Regions from separate parts of the Providencia manganoxydans genome, predicted to be linked through region 3. Evidence: predicted binding sites of a transcription regulator. Region 3 holds the regulator's gene; each other region holds the start of a gene.
What was found. The regulator CRP, encoded in region 3, controls carbon source genes, mostly activating them, when cyclic AMP is high. The targets are predictions, from matches to a motif close to ATGTGANNNNNNTCACAT.

Region 1 (6,366 bases), 1.6 Mb from region 3:
TATTGAAATGGCAAAAGTTGAAGCAATGGTTGAAGCGTCTAAAGAAAGCATCAAACCCGCTAAAGTTCTGACTGGCCCACTTGCAGATGATCCTCTTCAAGAAACCATCAGCTTTGATGATTTTGCTAAGGTTGATCTGCGTATCGCGTTGATCAAACAAGCTGATTTTGTTGAAGGCTCTGATAAGTTACTAAAACTGCAACTGGATATTGGTGGTGAAACTCGCCAAGTTTTCTCTGGTATTCGTAGTGCTTACCCTGATCCAAAAGCACTTGAAGGCCGTTTGACTATCATGGTCGCAAACTTAGCTCCGCGTAAAATGCGTTTTGGGCTGTCAGAAGGTATGGTAATGGCTGCTGGCCCCGGCGGAAAAGATATTTTCCTACTGAGTCCTGACAGCGGTGCTCAACCAGGTATGCAAGTAAAATAAAATAGCGGATCCTACCTAGGAAAGAGCGAATAATTAAATGAGAAGCAGAGGATCCTTGATCCTCTGCTTTTTTTTCATCTTTTAACTGTGATCTCTAGCACAATAATAAAGTTAATTGTATGATGAATGCACTTAGCGTAATAGGACGAGTCTCATGTCATTAAAACATGTGCTGATAACCGGATGGCAGTATTTACGCGCTTTTGCGATTCTTTATCTCTGCCTGATCATTGGGAACCTGTTATCAACACTTCTGCCATTTTCTGTTCCCGGTAGTATCATCGGTATGCTAATACTGTTTGTGCTACTCGCTCTTCAAATTGTGCCTGCGCACTGGGCGCAACCTGGTTGTTCAATATTGCTAAAGAATATGACGTTATTGTTTGTACCTATTGGTATCGGCATCATGAATTATTATAGCCAATTAAGCGAACAACTGGTTCCAATCCTTGTTGCCTGCTTTATTAGTACGTTAGTAGTGATGGTTGTGGTTGCTTTCAGCTCTAACTATATCCATAAAGAACGTCAAATTGTTGGTGTAAAACCAGACGAGGTTCCTCTTCCCCCTGAAGAGCCAACTCATATATCACCGGATAATCAGCAAGATAAGGGGGATGGAAAATGTTAGAACATATTTGGTGGTCACTACCGTTAACTATTGCCGTTTTTTATCTGGCACGGATTTTGTCGATTAAATTAAAACTACCACTATTAAACCCATTATTAGTGGCGATCGCGATTATTGTTCCGTTACTCATTTTTACCAATACCCCTTATGAACACTACTTTGCAGGCAGTAAAATCCTTAATGACCTGCTACAACCGGCGGTTGTCGCACTCGCCTTTCCTCTTTATGAGCAAATGCATCAAATTCGTGCCCAATGGAAATCACTGTTTAGTATCTGCTTAGCCGGCAGCTTAGTGGCTATGTTTACTGGTACATCGATTGCCTTATGGTTAGGTGCAACACCCGACATTGCCGCCTCTATCTTACCAAAATCCGTTACGACCCCAATCGCCATGGCTGTCGCTGATTCAATCGGCGGAGTTCCCGCAATTAGTGCTGCTTGCGTGATTTTTGTGGGTATGTTGGGAGCGATGTTTGGCCATTCCTTATTTGATGCCCTACGTATTCGTACACATGCTTCAAGAGGGTTAGCAATGGGGACTGCGTCTCACGCATTAGGTACTGCCCGTTGTGCAGAAATCAACTATATTGAAGGCGCTTATAGCTCATTAGCATTAATGACTTGTGGGATCATTACCTCTTTACTCGCTCCGTTTATCTTCCCAGTCATACTCCATCTTTTCGGCTAAACTCAATACAATATGAGAGAGGCTTATCGCCTCTCTCAACTTATTGACGAAGTGGAATGAAATCAGTTTTTTTCCGCTTCGTGTTATCAGCCGAAAATCAATAATTTGATTTTCCTAATTTAGGTCAAATAACCTCAACGACTACCGCCAAACAAAATACGTTTGTCAGCAGTCAGTCAGAGGCTTACCGCCAAAAACTTGAGATACATCTCTCAATTACACAATTTGTTTCATTAATTTCATAGAAAAAGAGATATTAATCACATATTAAGTGATAATTTATTACATATACTCTAAACACTTGAGATGCAGCTGAACGGGAACCCCATAACTCACGAAGAGCGTAGAAAGTATCCCCCAATGCAAAACGCTGCAATTGAGTATAAAAAATGTAAGTAAGTCACTAGGAGAACTACTCATGCATTCAAGATTTAAGTCCGCTTGGTCTCAACTCCCAGAAAAGTTACAAGTTGCGCTCAGACCCATTATTGATACACCTGATTTTCAAGCGATGCTGAGTGCCGAACAAGTTAATCAGATTAAGGCTGATTGCGGTTATAGTGACAGCGAGCTGGCATTTTTATTATTACCTTTCGCGGCGGCCTATGCTGTTACCCCAATTTCGCACTTTAATGTCGGGGCTATTGCCCGTGGTGTAAGTGGTAACATCTACTTCGGCGCTAATATGGAATTCAGTGGCGTCGCTATCGCGCAAACTATCCACGCAGAGCAATGTGCCGTGACCCATGCATGGTTAAAAGGTGAAAAACAGTTGGCTTCGATCACGGTCAACTATACGCCATGCGGTCACTGCCGACAGTTTATGAATGAATTACGTGGTGGTGGTAAAATTGAAGTACACCTCCCTGAGCGTCAGCCAGCAACATTACATGATTACTTACCTGATTCATTTGGCCCATCCGATTTAGAGATCACAACTCTGCTAATGGATACTGTCGATCATGGTTACAGCACACCGAGCCGTAATCGCTTGTTATGTGCGGCTATTGAGGCAGCAAACCAGTCACATGCACCTTATAGCCAATCGCATTCAGGTATTGCACTACAGTTAAAAGATGGTTCATTATTTACTGGTCGCTACGCTGAAAACGCCGCCTTTAATCCAAGCTTGCCACCACTCCAAGCCGCATTAATTATGATTAATTTAGCGGGCAAAGATATGCATTCTATCGAGCAAGCGGTATTAGTTGAAAAGCAAGATGCAATTGTTAAGCAATGGTGTATTACGGAGAACACTTTGCAAGCACTCGGCTGCCAGCAAAAAGAAGTGAATTATTTAGATTAATTTGTTAAACATTTAATTGCCGCCATTTATTTGGTGGCAATTATTTAATGTATTTTGCATATACCTTTTTATGTAACTGACTAATTTCTTTAAAATTAATATCACCATCAATAGTACTATTTCCTTGTTTAAATTTTCCTTCAAGGAATTCAAGATAACCTTCTGCCATGTCCATCTGCATCTGTTTAAGTTGCTTTGCTGTGAATATTATCTGATGCTCAAAAAGAACCGCACGAAAGTACTGCATTGCAACCATTGAAAAGATACTGTCTTCTGCCAACATACTTTTGGCTAATATAGGATAACGTCCCGTGTATCCTGTTAGCTGTTGGTTATCTAATTCACGGTGATTAATTAAATGATATTTTGATGTATTTTGATTATTGAGGTAATTATTGTTATTGCTATTAATTGTATTCGCAGATACTGATAACGATATAAGAAATAAAACAGCGGATAATGATAGTTTTTTAAAATGAAAAAAATCGGCTATTCCAGTAAGTCGTCTCATTAAAATTCCTTTTATTGAAAATAACCATACAATGATTATTTATCGAAAATGAACATACATCTTTTATAGAATGACATAAAATAAAATCTTGTAGCAATATATGATAAAAATACTAACTATGTCATAACCTATACTTTAAATAATTCGAATTGCAGGTCAGCGATAAACAAAGATAAATGGAGAGCATATACAAACGCTATAATTCAGTAAACGTAGCGCAGTCACTATCCCCTAACGAAAAGTGCGACAAGTGAAGATAGGCAAGGAGAATATACTCTAAATAATTCGAGCTGCAGTTAGGCGACAAGTGAATGAGTCGCTAGGAGCCTACATAAGTAGGTGACTAGTGCGAGTGAGCGTAGTCAACAACACTGCAACTTGAAGTATGACGAGTATATTGCTATTTTAATATTTCTTAGGAAGGATATGTTCTGAGTATACCGTTGTTCTTTTTATCCTTTTTAACCATTTACATATTCTGGATTTTTCTTCTTTAGATGCATACTTTACTTTTTCTTCAACCATACGAATAATATTCGCGATAAATATGTATTTTTTACTTTCTGTTTTTGCACTTAACATGATTTTCCAATAAGCTTCTTTTTGGTGATCATTTAATAAATCAAAAGGAACAGTTAAGATCCATACATCGTTAGGCAAATTATAATCATTTATTATTTTATTATATATTACATTGGCTTTTTTATAGTTGATATCATCAATATGATACTCAAGGCCTTTATCATCATCTATTTTTTTATTAGTCAAATCTATATATTCAAATTTATGTGCACAAATAATAGAATTAATTAAATTATCACTAACCGGTAAACTATGTTCCTTCATTACTTGTTTAAAATAATCAATCATTATAATACTAAAAGGTGACATATAATTTAATTGTGCCTCCTTTTCTTTTTTTAGCTCTTGTGTATAGAGATAATCATCAACAATACTTATTGTTTTTTTAAATTCACCCCGTGATTTTGCCAAACAAATAAAACTGAACAATATATTTATTATAAAAATAAGTATTAACCTCATAACTTTTTTATCATAAAGAAAAAAGCTCATTCTCCCCCCTCATAGGCATTATTAGGATAGAATATTCGTATTAATGATAAAGCAAAGAAAAGTTGTCTTCATCAACTTTCAAATAGTTTCGAATTGCGATTGGAATATTAAACACATTAAATCAGAAACTATCAACATATAAAAAACAATACTATAAAAATATTAAAAATAAAAACACTGGTCAATATATAATAAGGTATGGAATTAAATAATAAATTCGTTAGGTTATTTTTTAAATTATATCAATCTGATAATCGGGATTATGGCAAGTATCCACCACATCGCCCTTAGACTCAGCATACTGAAGATAGTCTTACTTACGATAACAATCTCTTAGGTAGTACAGTTTCTCTGTTGATTTAAATTAGCTATTATGCTGTTTATTATACAAATAATATTATTTAACATTTATTTTAACTCTTTGTATCAATAATCACTGTACATATTTTTTGTTTGCCTTAGGATCTATCCCGACTGTTGTTTTTTAATCGTCCAAAGAGTGATATTTCATGGAACATGAATACGAAACAAAACGCCCTCTGTACATACCTTATGCGGGCCCTATCCTGCTAGAATTTCCTTTATTGAATAAAGGCAGTGCCTTTAGCGAAGAAGAACGTGCGAGTTTTAACCTGTATGGTTTACTGCCTGAGCAAGTTGAAACTATCGAAGAACAAGTAGAACGCGCTTATCGCCAGTTAATCGACTTCAAAACAGATATCGATAAACACATTTATTTAAGAAACATTCAAGACACCAACGAAACCCTATTCTACCGTCTAATTGATGCGCACCTCACTGAGGTGATGCCAATTATTTATACCCCGACGGTTGGTGAAGCGTGTGAACACTTCTCTGATATCTATCGTCGTGCTCGTGGTTTATTCATTTCTTATCCAAACCGTGAATACATCGATGATATGCTGCAAAATGCCACTAAACAAAACGTGAAAGTGATTGTAGTCACTGATGGTGAGCGTATCTTAGGTCTCGGTGACCAAGGTATCGGCGGTATGGGGATTCCTATCGGTAAGCTTTCTTTGTATACCGCTTGCGGTGGCATCAGCCCAGCTTATACTTTGCCGATCGTGATTGACGTGGGAACCAATAACCCACAGCGTCTAAATGATCCGCTGTATATGGGATGGCGTCATCCACGTATTACTGGCGAAGAATATGACCAATTTATTGACGAATTTATTCAAGCCGTAAAACGCCGTTGGCCAAATGTGCTGTTGCAATTTGAAGACTTTGCGCAAAAGAATGCAATGCCATTGTTAAACCGTTATCGCGATGAGCTTTGCTGCTTTAACGATGATATTCAAGGTACCGCATCGGTAACCTTAGGTAGCTTGATCGCGGCTAGCCATGCTGCTGGCAGTAAACTGAGCGACCAACGAGTGACTTTCTTAGGTGCAGGTTCCGCAGGTTGTGGTATTGCTGAACAAATTGTTGCGCAAATGAAATCTGAAGGTTTGAGCGATGAGCAAGCACGCTCACGCATTTATATGGTTGACCGTTTTGGCTTGTTAACCGATAAACTCCCTAACTTGCTAGATTTCCAAAGTAAATTGACTCAAAACAGTGGCAATTTAGCTGACTGGGATGTGAACAGCGATTCAATTTCGTTATTAGATGTGGTCCGCAATGCTAAGCCAACTATCTTGATTGGTGTTTCAGGTCAAGCAGGTTTGTTCACCGAAGAAATCATCAAAGAGATGCACAAAC
Region 2 (6,366 bases), 120 kb from region 3:
CAGTGTGATGACGTGGATCTTCAATCGCGATTTGAAAACCTAATTCTGAGAAGAGCAAACTCAATAGTTGATTTAGAGTAAGTGAGTACTTACCATTTATCAATGCAGCGATAAAACAAATAATAAAAATGGCCGCTAAAAGAGACTGTTTGGCAAGACGACTCATGATGATCTCATTAATTTATCAATTTGCTCATCTGTGAGTGACGAGTGATAAAACAGTGCGAAAAATTGTTTAATATCATCATGTATGCTTAGCGCTAGCTGTTGATCAAAATGGCTTTGTAGACGGCGCATACCTAATAAACGATTCACACTTGGAGGTCCATCTAACCAACCAAATGGCATGCCACTAAAGGTGAACAAACGGTTAGATGAAATAGCATTGAGCCCTTTCCATAATGGTGAGCTGTGGATAAATTGAACAGCTTCTTCATATTGGGTAATGATAATATCAGGGTTCCATTCGTACAGTTGCTCCATAGAAACTTCGGTCAATCCTTTAAAGTTAGGCATATCGGCCACATTGCGTAAACCTAAAATTTCTATCGCTTCGGTGTGAATTGAACCTTTAGTGCCCGTTTGGAGCCCTTTAGCCCCTCTCGCTAAATAAAAACTTAATGTATTGGTCTGATTTTTTTGCGCAAACTGTTTGGCACTTTTGAGGTATTGTTCGGCAAGGTCACTAAGTTGTTGCGCTGATTGTTGGACATTCAAGAGTTGGCCTAATTGGCGTAGCTGCTGAGGGGAGTCTTCTAGTCCCCCCGCAATCAGCAGATAGGCAATTCCCGTTTGTTGCGCTACTTTTTCAGCTTGGGAACGATATGTATCATCAATATTGCCTGTATCAAGGATCAGTTGAGGGTTATAGTCGAGTAGTTTTTCCAGAGAAAGCGTACTACCACGTCCCGCTAAACGTCCATATATCGGTAATTCTCTCCATGGTTTAGCAAATAAATCGCTATGATTTTTTTGTAAATTAATAGAGGAGAACCCTACCATTTTTTCTGGTGCTAAAGCGAATAGAAGGAGATCAGATGGTGCGCCTGAGCTAATGACACGTTGAATTTGGCTCGGTTTTGGCAATTGACCAAACAAGGCTTGTTCGACCGTACTAGGAGTTCGCCCACAAGCAGGGAAATAATAAAATGCAGCTAATGCGGCACAGGATTTGATAAAGTGTCGGCGATTGATTCCCATAGCGCTAAATAATGACTCGTTATATTTATTTGTATATAGCGCGAAAATTAGCGGAGTCATGCTGTAGAGTCAACTACAAAAAAGACAATTATGGGAAAACTCGACTATTCTGTGATGTAAATCAGTAACAAACATTGCTATCTATAAAAAGATCGCTGAACATACACTCTAAATAATCCAAGGTGCGGCTAGGTAATGAGTGAATGAGTCACTGGGAGCATAGAAAACTATGCGATGAGTAGTAGTATAGTCACGATGCCATCATTTTAGCCGCAGTTTGAAGCAGGATGAGTTATCGTCATTCGAACTTAGGTAACACTTATTATATTGGACATATGAAGAAAAAAAGACCCTCATTACAGGATATTGCCGATCGCATCGGTGTCACTAAAATGACCGTTAGTCGTTTTTTAAGAAACCCTGAGCAGGTTTCTGAAGTGCTACGTGGCAAAATTGCACAAGCTGTTGAGGAGCTAGGATATATTCCAAATAAAGCGCCTGATTTGTTATCGAACGCAACCAGCCATGCAATTGGGGTTTTATTACCTTCATTAACTAACCAAGTATTTGCTGAAGTGATCCGAGGCATTGAAGCGATAGCGGACCGTCATGGTTATCAAACTATGTTGGCTCACTATGGTTACTTGCCCGAAAAAGAGGAAGAGCGACTCACTTTTTTGCTTTCTTATAATATCGATGGCGTGATCTTAGCTGAACGAACTCATACCGAGCGTACTTTACGTATGTTAAAAACGGCGGGGATCCCTGTCGTTGAAATTATGGATAGTGTATCGCCTTGTTTAGATACTGCGGTCGGTATTGATAATTTTGAAGCTTCACGGCAAATGACGGCAGCGATGTTAGATCGCGGTTGCCAACATGTGGTGTACCTAGGTGCTCGGCATGACGAAAGAACAATTATTCGCCTACAAGGCTACGAGCAGGCGATGCGAGATGCGGGGCTTGAGCCACGCAATGTGATGACGCAAGTCAGCTCCTCATATTCATTAGGCGCCCAATTACTGCATGAGTGTAAACAAAAATACCCTGAAACAGATGGGCTATTTTGTACGAATGATGACCTAGCGATAGGGGCAATCTTTGAGTGCCAGCGTCTTGGTATTAAGATCCCCGACGATTTAGCCATTGCGGGTTTCCACGGACATGATGTTGGGCAAGTCATGACACCAAAACTAGCCAGTATCTTAACACCAAGAGATAGCATGGGGCGTAAAGCTGCCGAAGTTCTTCTTGGACGTATTAATGGTAAAAAACTACCACAAACGCTATTTGATGTTGGTTTTGAGTTACTACCTGGTGAAAGCATTTGAAATAAAAAACACTAAATAATTCGAGGTGCAGCTAGGGAACAAGCAAATAAGTCGTCAGGCGCATGCATAAATATGTATGTGACTGATGCAAGTGAGTGTAGTCACCATTCCTTCAATGTGAAGCGCTGTAACTGGAAGTATGACGAGTATCAGTGATGCACTGAATTAGTGCGATAGCCATCACAAATCTATTTATTTCCCCACAAAGATAATTGATAAAAATAGCAGCACTGCTGATAATGTTACTGGTAACTGTTACCGGTAACAATCGAATGCCTACTATCAGTAAACTAAATTAGCACTAGTTTCTATTTAACACCTGAGGAGTTTCCAATGAGTGATACCCAAACACAAAATTATACGTTTGTCCTTATGGGGGTATCGGGTAGCGGTAAATCAGCTGTTGCAAACGGTGTCGCGCAACAAACGAATGCGGCTTTTTTAGACGGTGATTTTTTACATCCTCGCGCAAATATTCAAAAAATGGCTTCAGGTCATGCTTTGAATGATGAAGATCGCCAACCTTGGCTTGCCGCACTAAATGACGCTATTTTTGCCATGCAACGCACTAATGCAATTTCATTAGTTGTTTGTTCCGCATTGAAAAAAAGCTATCGCGATAGATTGAGAGAAGGAAATAAGAACCTCTATTTTATCTATCTGAAAGGAGATGCTGAACTCATTGAAAACCGCCTCAAAGCACGTAAAGGTCATTTCTTTAAACCTGAAATGTTGGTATCCCAATTTCAGGCATTGCAAGAGCCTACATTAGAAGAACAGGATGTTCATATTGTCGATATTCGCCCATCACTTGATGAGGTTATAAAAAATACGCGTACGGCTATTCATCAAATTGTATCTGGAGGCAATCCATGAACACCCCTGTTGAAACATTAAGTACTTTAACATTGGTGCTGACGGCAGTCGGCTCCGTTGTACTACTGCTGTTCCTCGTCATGTATGCACGTTTGCATGCATTTGTGGCTCTGATGATCGTTTCTATCGGTGCAGGGCTCTTTTCAGGTATGCCAGTACAAGAGATCACCGCCACCATGCAAAAAGGGATGGCCGGCACTCTAGGGTTCTTGGCAATTGTTGTCGCACTTGGCGCGATGTTCGGTAAGATCCTTCATGAAACTGGAGCACTTGATCAAGTCGCGACTAAGTTATTGAATCTATTTGGTGAAAAGCGAGCTCATTACGCAGTGGGTATCGCAGGTTTAATTTGTGCTTTACCACTGTTCTTTGATGTCGCCATCGTGCTACTAATCGGCGTGGTATTCGCTGTCGCAAATCGTACCGGTCATAACGTTGTACGCATGGCTATACCTTTATTCGCAGGGGTTGCAGCTGCGGCAGCGTTTTTATTACCGGGGCCAACACCAATGCTAGTCGCTTCACAGATGGGGGCTGACTATGGCTGGATGATCCTGATCGGTCTGTGTGCCGCTATTCCTGGTATGTTATTAGCAGGTCCACTATTTGGTAGTTTTATCAGTAAGCACGTGACAATTGATATCCCTGCGGATTATCAAGCACCAAAAATGGATCATGGCAAAATGCCTAGTTTTGGTTTTAGCTTGAGCCTTGTTTTATTCCCTCTGGTTTTAGTTGGTCTAAAAACAATAGGTACACATTTTGTTGAACCGAACTCGAACCTTGAGCATTGGCTCGAATTTATCGGCCATCCATTCACTGCACTGTTATTGGCTTGTCTGCTGGCAATTTATGGCCTAGGTTTTCGCTATGGCATGAATAAAGAAAAAGTAATGGAAGTGTGCTCCGCAGCTATCCAACCTGCTGGTATTATTTTATTAGTGACTGGGGCTGGTGGGGTGTTCAAACAGATCTTAGTGGATTCAGGAGTTGGCCCAGCACTTGGCGATTCATTGATTGGCGCGGGTCTGCCTATCGCAGTGGCGTGTTTTGTACTAGCTGGTGCAGTACGTGTTATCCAAGGTTCTGCAACCGTTGCATGTTTAACAACCGTGGGTTTAGTACTACCAGTCATTGGTGAATTAGGATACTCAGGCGCACAGCTAGCCGCATTGGCGACTTGTATTTCCGGTGGTTCTTTGATTTTAAGTCATGTGAACGACTCAGGTTTCTGGCTATTCGGTAAATTTACGGGTGCAACAGAAGCACAAACCTTAAAAACATGGACAGTGATGGAAACTATCTTAGGAACGACGGGTGCCATTGTCGGAATGGTGTTCTTTGCGTTCTTGTAAGTTAAACGCCTAAATTACGTGAATAAGCCAAAACTTGCGGAATTGAAGTGAGTTTTGGTTTTTTCTTTTTTGTTGGCTGAGCAATGAGGCGAAAGCCTGTTGTACGCTTACGAATTTTATAAACTTTGTATTTGCTAGGTGCATTTTGCAGATAAAGCTCTACATCTAACTCACTGAGATTTAGGCTTTTAGCTAATTGATTAATTATCTGCATAATATTACCTATAACAGCTCCGAAAGCATTGAAGCTTTCGGAGTCACTCTTTACTAGAGGAAGCGGTGTTGACGCCACCTGAAAGCAATTCAGGGGGCGGCAACACCGCAACCCTAAATGTGCTCAATAAATTAGTATCTGGCTAATCACCCGACAAGACATAAAACGTCCAACGCTAAAGAGTTTATACTCGTCATACTTCAAGTTGCAGCGTTGTTGACTACGCTCACTCACACTAGTCACATAGTTTTCTATGCTCCTAGCGCTTCGCTCACTTGTCGCCTAGCTGCACCTCGAATTATTTAGAGTATGGTTAAGACTACCGCGCTCTTTTGTTATAAACAATACTGATTTTGCGTGCAAACCTGACCATTAGGACTGTTAAAGGTTCACTGTGAAGTAATTGTATTTAAAATGATATTTTAAAAGGGCTGTGAAAACGAGTTCACAACCTTTTTTCAAGATTAATTCAACACTTGGCTTAGTTGGCGGTAGAGCGCTTGGGCACTCTTTTTATAGCCTTCAGCGGATAAATGAACGTTATCAGGTCGAGCGAGATCTTGAGCTGCCCATGAACGGATAGAGCAAGGGCCGCCCATAAAAGCTTGCCAATCCCAAAACAGCGTGTTTTCTTGCGCAGCAATCGCTTTTTGGATTTTTATCACATTCATTAAATGCACTGGCATTTTCGCTTCGCAACTGGCTGCATGACTAAATTTTATCGAGTCATTTGGCCCGACCAATAAAATTACGCTCTCTGGCATTCGTTGGCGGATTTGACGGATTTTTTCACGTAAGTTTTGTTGGTAAGCAACTAAATCTAAGTTGTCATTGAAGGCTTCGTTGGTGCCATAGGCTAAGATCACCATATCAGGTGACATTTCCGCTAATGTTTCGACCCATTGAGGCTGCCATTTATCGAGCATATTAATGGTCGCGCCATTAATACCTAAGGCAGATAAAGTGACACCCGGGTGATTAGAACGCAGTAGCCATCCACCCAATTTGAGATTGTTGTCATTACTCACCGTCACTTCAGCTGGAAGCTGGGTGCTGACTGGGGTAGAGAAACGCCATGTATTACCTGTCGTAGGTAATGAAATAGGTGATGAACTGGCTGGGGAGACAAACATTTGCCCACCCGATGAGTTTTGGTACAGCGCTTGTAATTGATAAGTGCCTGCTGCGGCTTGCAATGGGACCAATTGTACGCGGCTTGTTGGTTTCATTGGCAATGCGACTAGCCCTCCCAGAGGGTAATCAAAACGCTCATCTTTACGGCTGCTAAACAGTTCCCATTGTTGCTTATCACTTTTACGATTGATAGTCGCAGTGCGTTGCCCCGGTATTGAAATGGTAGGTACGAAGCCAGGTCCCGCATCGCCATAGC
Region 3 (6,366 bases):
AGTGTAGTGCTCTTCCTCGATTACCACGCATTACTAAGCCTACCCTGATTATTCACGCTAAAGATGACCCTTTTATGGCGCCAGAAGTTGTTCCTGATTTAGCGCATTTACCTGCCAATATTGAATATCAAATGACAGAACATGGGGGGCATGTCGGTTTCGTTAGTGGCACATTGAGAAAACCAGAAATGTGGTTAGAAAAACGTATTCCGCAGTGGTTAGCGTCTTATTTAGGCAATACAAAATCATGATTATCCCTTGGAAAGATTTAGATCCAGATACATTGGAAAACCTAATCGAGTCCTATGTATTACGTGAAGGAACCGATTATGGGGAACACGAAAAGTCATTACAGCAAAAAGTTGATGATGTGAAACGCCAATTGGCATCCGGAGAGATTGTGCTAGTCTGGTCAGAGTTGCATGAATCTGTTAATTTTATGCCTAACAGTCAGTTTCGCCCGTAACCCCGTTTCGCTCATGGCTCGGTTTAGCATGGACGCAAGCGCAACACAGGGAGTCCATGATGTCCAAAAAACATCCAATTATTGCAATCACTGGGTCTAGTGGTGCAGGAACCACTTCGACCAGCCAAGCATTTCGTAAAATATTCCATCAATTAAATATCCAACCTGCAACTTTAGAAGGTGATAGTTTTCATCGTTATACTCGCCCTGAAATGGATATGGCAATTAGAAAAGCCAGAGAACAAGGCCGCCATATCAGCTATTTCGGCCCTGAAGCAAATGACTTCTCCCTGTTAGAGCAGACGCTTTTAGAATACAGCCAACAGGGTAGTGGTAAATCACGTAAATACCTTCATACCTACGATGAAGCTGTTCCCTATGGCTTACAGCCGGGTACCTTTACGCCATGGGAACCCCTACCACCTAATAGTGATATTTTATTCTATGAAGGGTTACATGGCGGTGTTGTCACACCTGAAAACAATGTTGCTCGCCATGTTGATTTACTGGTTGGGGTTGTGCCTATCGTTAACCTTGAATGGATCCAGAAGCTGATCCGAGACACCACAGAACGAGGGCATTCACGAGAAGCAGTGATGGACTCGGTAGTTCGCTCAATGGGTGATTATATTAATTATATAACCCCACAATTCTCACGAACTCATATTAATTTCCAACGTGTACCAACCGTAGATACCTCAAACCCTTTCTCTGCTAAAGCGATACCATCACAAGATGAAAGTTTTATTGTTATCCGTTTTAGAGGGCTCGAACAAATTGATTTTCCTTATTTACTTTCCATGTTAAGCGGTTCATTTATTTCAGCTATGAATACTATTGTTGTGCCGGGAGGGAAATTAGGGTTAGCAATGGAGTTAATCATGACCCCTATTGTTGAGAAGTTAATTAAACAAAAACACGATTAATAGTTAATACATGATGCTTATTTTAAATTAATAAGCATCATAATTAAAAAAATAATATATATAATAAAAAATTATTGAGTTTTAATTTCAAAACTATGAGTAACTTTCACAGCTTTTTCTAACATCAAAGATACCGAGCAATATTTCTCAGCCGAAAGTTGAACTGCACGTTCAACCACTTTTTCCGTTAAATCAGTGCCTGTTACAATAAAATGCAAATTAATATGAGTGAAATAACGAGGAGCCTCATCACGACGCTGTGAGGTTAATTTAACTTCACAACCACTAACGTTATTACGGCCTTTTTGTAAAATAGATACCACATCCACTGAGCTGCATCCACCTACTGCCATCAATACCATTTCCATTGGGCTAGGTGCTTTATCACCTGAATTACCATCCATCATTACTTGATGACCAGAGGCGGACTCACCTAAAAAAGAAAGTCCTTCAACCCACTTAACTCTCGCTTCCATTATTTATTCCCCTAGAAAAAATTTGTATAAAAGATAACATTGTTACATAAATGCTTTCAATCGAATCGACACTTTAAGTAGCTGAAGCGATAAAGCCGAGACTTTCTAGGTTTATTATGTTACAAACAAACTATCACCTGATAGGAGCAAGATCAAAACTCAGGGTTTCAATTGATTATACACTCTAAATGATTCGAGATGCAGCTAGGCAATAAGTGAACAAATCGCGAAGAGCATAGAAAACTATGTCGCTAGTGCAAGTAAACGTAATCAACAACGCGGCAACTTGAAGCATGATGAGTATATTATAGTACTGGTATTAACTTACATTATGGTTAATATGCTAAGATAGTGACTTTAAAAACCAGCTTTCTGGTTATGGTTGACCGGAGGCTGTATTAACATACAGAGGATAACGCTAATGGTTCTCGGCAAGCCACAAACAGACCCTACTCTTGAATGGTTTTTGTCACACTGCCATATTCATAAGTATCCATCCAAGAGCACACTGATCCATCAGGGTGAAAAAGCAGAGACTCTTTACTACATCGTTAAAGGTTCAGTGGCTGTTTTAATCAAAGATGAAGAAGGCAAAGAAATGATCCTCTCCTATTTAAATCAGGGAGATTTCATTGGTGAACTAGGGTTATTTGAAGAAGGGCAAGAACGTTCTGCCTGGGTAAGAGCAAAAAGCGCCTGTGAAGTCGCTGAAATTTCTTACAAAAAATTCCGTCAACTTATTCAGGTTAATCCTGACATTCTTATGCGTCTTTCTGCGCAAATGGCAAGCCGCCTACAAACCACATCAGAAAAAGTGGGTAACCTCGCATTCTTAGATGTGACAGGCCGTATTGCTCAAACACTACTTAATTTAGCAAAACAACCAGATGCAATGACCCATCCGGATGGTATGCAAATCAAAATTACACGCCAAGAAATTGGTCAAATTGTTGGCTGTTCGCGTGAAACTGTTGGCCGTATCTTGAAGATGCTAGAAGATCAAAACTTGATCTCTGCGCACGGCAAAACGATTGTCGTCTACGGAACTCGCTAACATTTAAAATAACCCTCTATCCTTGTGATGCAGGGTTATTTTTTGCCTCTAATTGTATCAATATCCTATCACTTTCTGTTGCAATCATTTTGCGATACTCGTTATCGTCTAGCCGCGTTTCTTTATATTTAAATAATTATCAGTCACATAATATTAAAAACAATCACTTAATTTATTGTTTAAGGAATTTTTAATTTATGGTCGAGCTCACGATAACAATTAATAAACCATCTTTCATCAATCAAAGAACACTTAATGATACTCTGAATGAAATGAACTTTGTTGAAATAGGGAAAATGGTAAATAACATTGTTTATAATATAAAAAACGTTGCCAATATCAATTTAACGATAAATATAAACTATAAAACAAAGAGTGCTAATGCTAAAAAATTAAGTTCGACTTCATCGACAACCAATACATTAATTAATAACGATAATAATTGTTCAGGCAAAATAGATAAAGTAACACAAATAGAACTTGCTTCTCCTATGACAAAAAATATCGCAACCCAAACAGAACAACGGATCGAGATACAGCATAACCCAGATGAGGTTGACGCAAATGATTTATTATCAAAACAAACTAAGCATACCTTACCCACTAAACATGATGAAAATCAAGGAAGTAAGAGTACTCTAAACGAAACGCCTAACACGAAAAAAAAAGCTAACCCCGTACAAGTTGGAAGAGTTCCGCCAGAAGCGACCTTAGGATCTGATACTTTATCTCAATCAGCGCCTTTGATGTTGCACACTCCTCCCGCTCTTCAGGAGGTTGAACAAAAGACTCACATAGCGCCTTTTTCTTCAAACAAAGAAAACAACACTGACCGAGCAAAACAGTCCATCGAGAAAAAACCGAGTCTAATTTCAAATAAAGCAAATAAAATGACTCTACCCATACTCGCTAATACTCAACAACGTGAAAAACAGAGTAATGACTTTATTTTAAATGATGATAGCTCACGAGCTGAACCTACAGCATCTTATAATGACAATCCAACATTGAGTCATGTAAAAGAAATAATTCAAAAGATTGAGCAAAACACCTCTTCCCAGCCCAAAGTGACTTCACAAATTAACAAAGGTGCTCCTGCTCAACAACAAATCGCCTCTCAAACAACCGAATCAACTCCAGCAATCACTAACGGAAGAACACTGACGTATGCAGAAGAAATTCAAACGTCCCTCTCTTCCTATTCCCCAAGCAGAACGGCAAGCCAGAGTGGAAAATTATCTGTGGTAGAGAAAACACCAGATAGTTCACTCATGCTTGTTCCAAAAAATGCTAGCCGACCCAGTACACTCGATAGAAACACACTACCATCGTTGGCGCTAAGTGAAGCACTTCGGAAACGATTATCGGATAACACTTTCAAGAGTCAGATGAAAAATTCGGCCTTAAATAAATCTCCCAACAAAGACCCAGTAGAGAATATGCAGGTAGGTGTAGATAAAGACGCCAAATTGCTCTCTTCAATATTTAATAATATTGAAGATTATCTCACCAGTGCTCATAATAAGGAAACTCGACATCGTTATATTATAAATATAGATAATTTTGAGGTTATTATCACAATATCTCCCAAAAACTTCTTAAATTCCCCTATTGAAGGCCAAGATATAACAGAATTATTAGCTCATTATATTAGTGGATTAGATAATCATAATGTCTATTTAAACGTATTACAGAGAAATCTTGATAATGACTCATTTAGTGATATGGATGGCCAAGATGATGATCTTGATTCAGTCAATAGTTTTTATATTGATGAAGAATTCTCAGATATGGAAGATATCCAAAGCTATTATGATGATCCCTTTGATGAAATAAGCTGGGATATCTTTACTGAAAAACAAAATCAAACACCCCTGAACGCTTTCACTAAGCAGACACAAACCGACAAACAAACACTTGATAATGCTTTGGAGCAGAAGGAAGCAGAGCTATCTACTCAAAAGCAGATCCAAAGAGATACTGAAAAACAACTGCAACAGACCAATGAAAACCTTAAAATGGCTCAAACGCTCCTTAACCAAAAACAATTGGAATTGGACGCTTTCACCAAACAAGTACAAACCCACAAACAAGCTTTTGATAACGCACAAGCCGCGCTGGAGCAGATGAAAATCCAGCTGCAAGCGAGCCAAGAAGCCCTTAAACTGGCCCAGCAACAGACCGAAAGCCAGAAAAAAGCGGCTCAAGTCCTCTTTGAACAAAAGCAAGCGGTACTGGCCACTTTCACCAAGCAGACACAAACCGAGTATTCCAAAGTTACCGAGGCGCAGCAATCCGCTGAAATACAGACAGAATCAAATAAAATAGGTAACCATTCTGGTTTTATCGATCCGTCTTTTTATGAAAAAAAATTTGAAAGAGATATAGAGAGTGATGATGCATTTTCTTCTGATGAAGAAAATGATTATGATTATAAGGATACTTCTGTTATATCAAATCTGGGTAAAGTTCAAAACCCAATTTCAATGAATAAAAACAACCTTTCCCAAAATCAAAATGATACACGTTTATCAATAGCACCTGTACAGCCAGAGAATTATATTGACATATCTGAAGAGATTAATAAATTGACGATATCAAAATCATATTGTCCATATGCAACTAAATATAATAATGATAATGACGACTATGATAATGGTTCACCTCAACTTGAAAAAAAAACCAGATTTCCTACCACCAACACAAATAGAAACGATTTCCCTGAGAAGAAAAAATCTGTTGTTCAAGAAAAAAGCTTATATCCATCTATGACAAAAACAAACCAATTGATAGAGAAAGCTAAATTATTGAGCAAAGACATTCCAAATAAAACAAACTATCAATTTAATAATATTAAAAAAAATCTATCAGAAATGATAGAACAATTATCAGAGGTAGAAGAATCAAAAATAATATCAGCACTTGACCTCGCTATAATAAATAAAACACGCTATTCGCCTAGTATTCTTCTTGCTCATTCATTAGCTACAAATAAAAAAACAGATAACTCAATAACACAAGATCGTGCTGTACAAACTGAGCCATTTACAGTGGCACAACAAAAAAATCCAGCTAAAATGACTCAAGGAATACAGACGGATATTTCTTCAATGACGGAGACAAAAAAAGCGTCTACCATTACGTTAACACTTGCAAATACAATATCCCCCTCATTAGAAGAGGATAATAAAACCATTCCCCTTTCTCAAACAAAAATATCTACACTAAAAGCTACAGCTAATACAACAAAATCAGTAAAAAAGACAAGCCCTACTCAGAATAAAGAAAAACTTATCTATACGAAATATAGTCCTAGTCTACTGACTCAAGGTTTACCAAGTTACATGACAGAAGGGGAGTATCATGCATTAAATGAAATCCAAAAATCAAATTTCCCATCAAATCTTAATGAAAAAGAGTCTATATTATTGAATAAAATCGCGG

Region 1: cdd (cytidine deaminase) is a predicted target of CRP. The motif match lies at 1,996-2,013, and genes of this name have one in related genera.
Region 2: gntK (gluconokinase) is a predicted target of CRP. The motif match lies at 2,700-2,717, and genes of this name have one in related genera.

What each region holds. Positions count from the first base shown of each region.
Region 1 covers NZ_CP067099.1:3,227,602-3,233,967, forward strand. Annotated here, with positions in the region: gene metG (methionine--tRNA ligase) at 1-430, shown strand, start outside; gene JI723_RS14615 (CidA/LrgA family protein) at 585-1,058, shown strand; gene JI723_RS14620 (CidB/LrgB family autolysis modulator) at 1,052-1,747, shown strand; gene cdd (cytidine deaminase) at 2,166-3,053, shown strand; gene JI723_RS14630 (hypothetical protein) at 3,094-3,564, opposite strand; gene JI723_RS14635 (hypothetical protein) at 3,970-4,638, opposite strand; gene JI723_RS14640 (NAD-dependent malic enzyme) at 5,148-6,366, shown strand, end outside.
Region 2 covers NZ_CP067099.1:557,020-563,385, forward strand. Annotated here, with positions in the region: gene JI723_RS02400 (FecCD family ABC transporter permease) at 1-166, opposite strand, end outside; gene JI723_RS02405 (ABC transporter substrate-binding protein) at 163-1,200, opposite strand; gene gntR (gluconate operon transcriptional repressor GntR) at 1,536-2,531, shown strand; gene gntK (gluconokinase) at 2,865-3,407, shown strand; gene gntU (gluconate transporter) at 3,404-4,762, shown strand; gene JI723_RS02425 (hypothetical protein) at 4,764-4,976, opposite strand; gene JI723_RS02430 (SGNH/GDSL hydrolase family protein) at 5,441-6,366, opposite strand, start outside.
Region 3 covers NZ_CP067099.1:441,198-447,563, reverse strand. Annotated here, with positions in the region: gene JI723_RS01955 (hydrolase) at 1-251, shown strand, start outside; gene JI723_RS01950 (YheU family protein) at 248-466, shown strand; gene JI723_RS01945 (phosphoribulokinase) at 526-1,392, shown strand; gene JI723_RS01940 (OsmC family protein) at 1,464-1,868, opposite strand; gene crp (cAMP-activated global transcriptional regulator CRP) at 2,290-2,922, shown strand; gene JI723_RS01930 (HlyD family secretion protein) at 3,120-6,366, shown strand, end outside.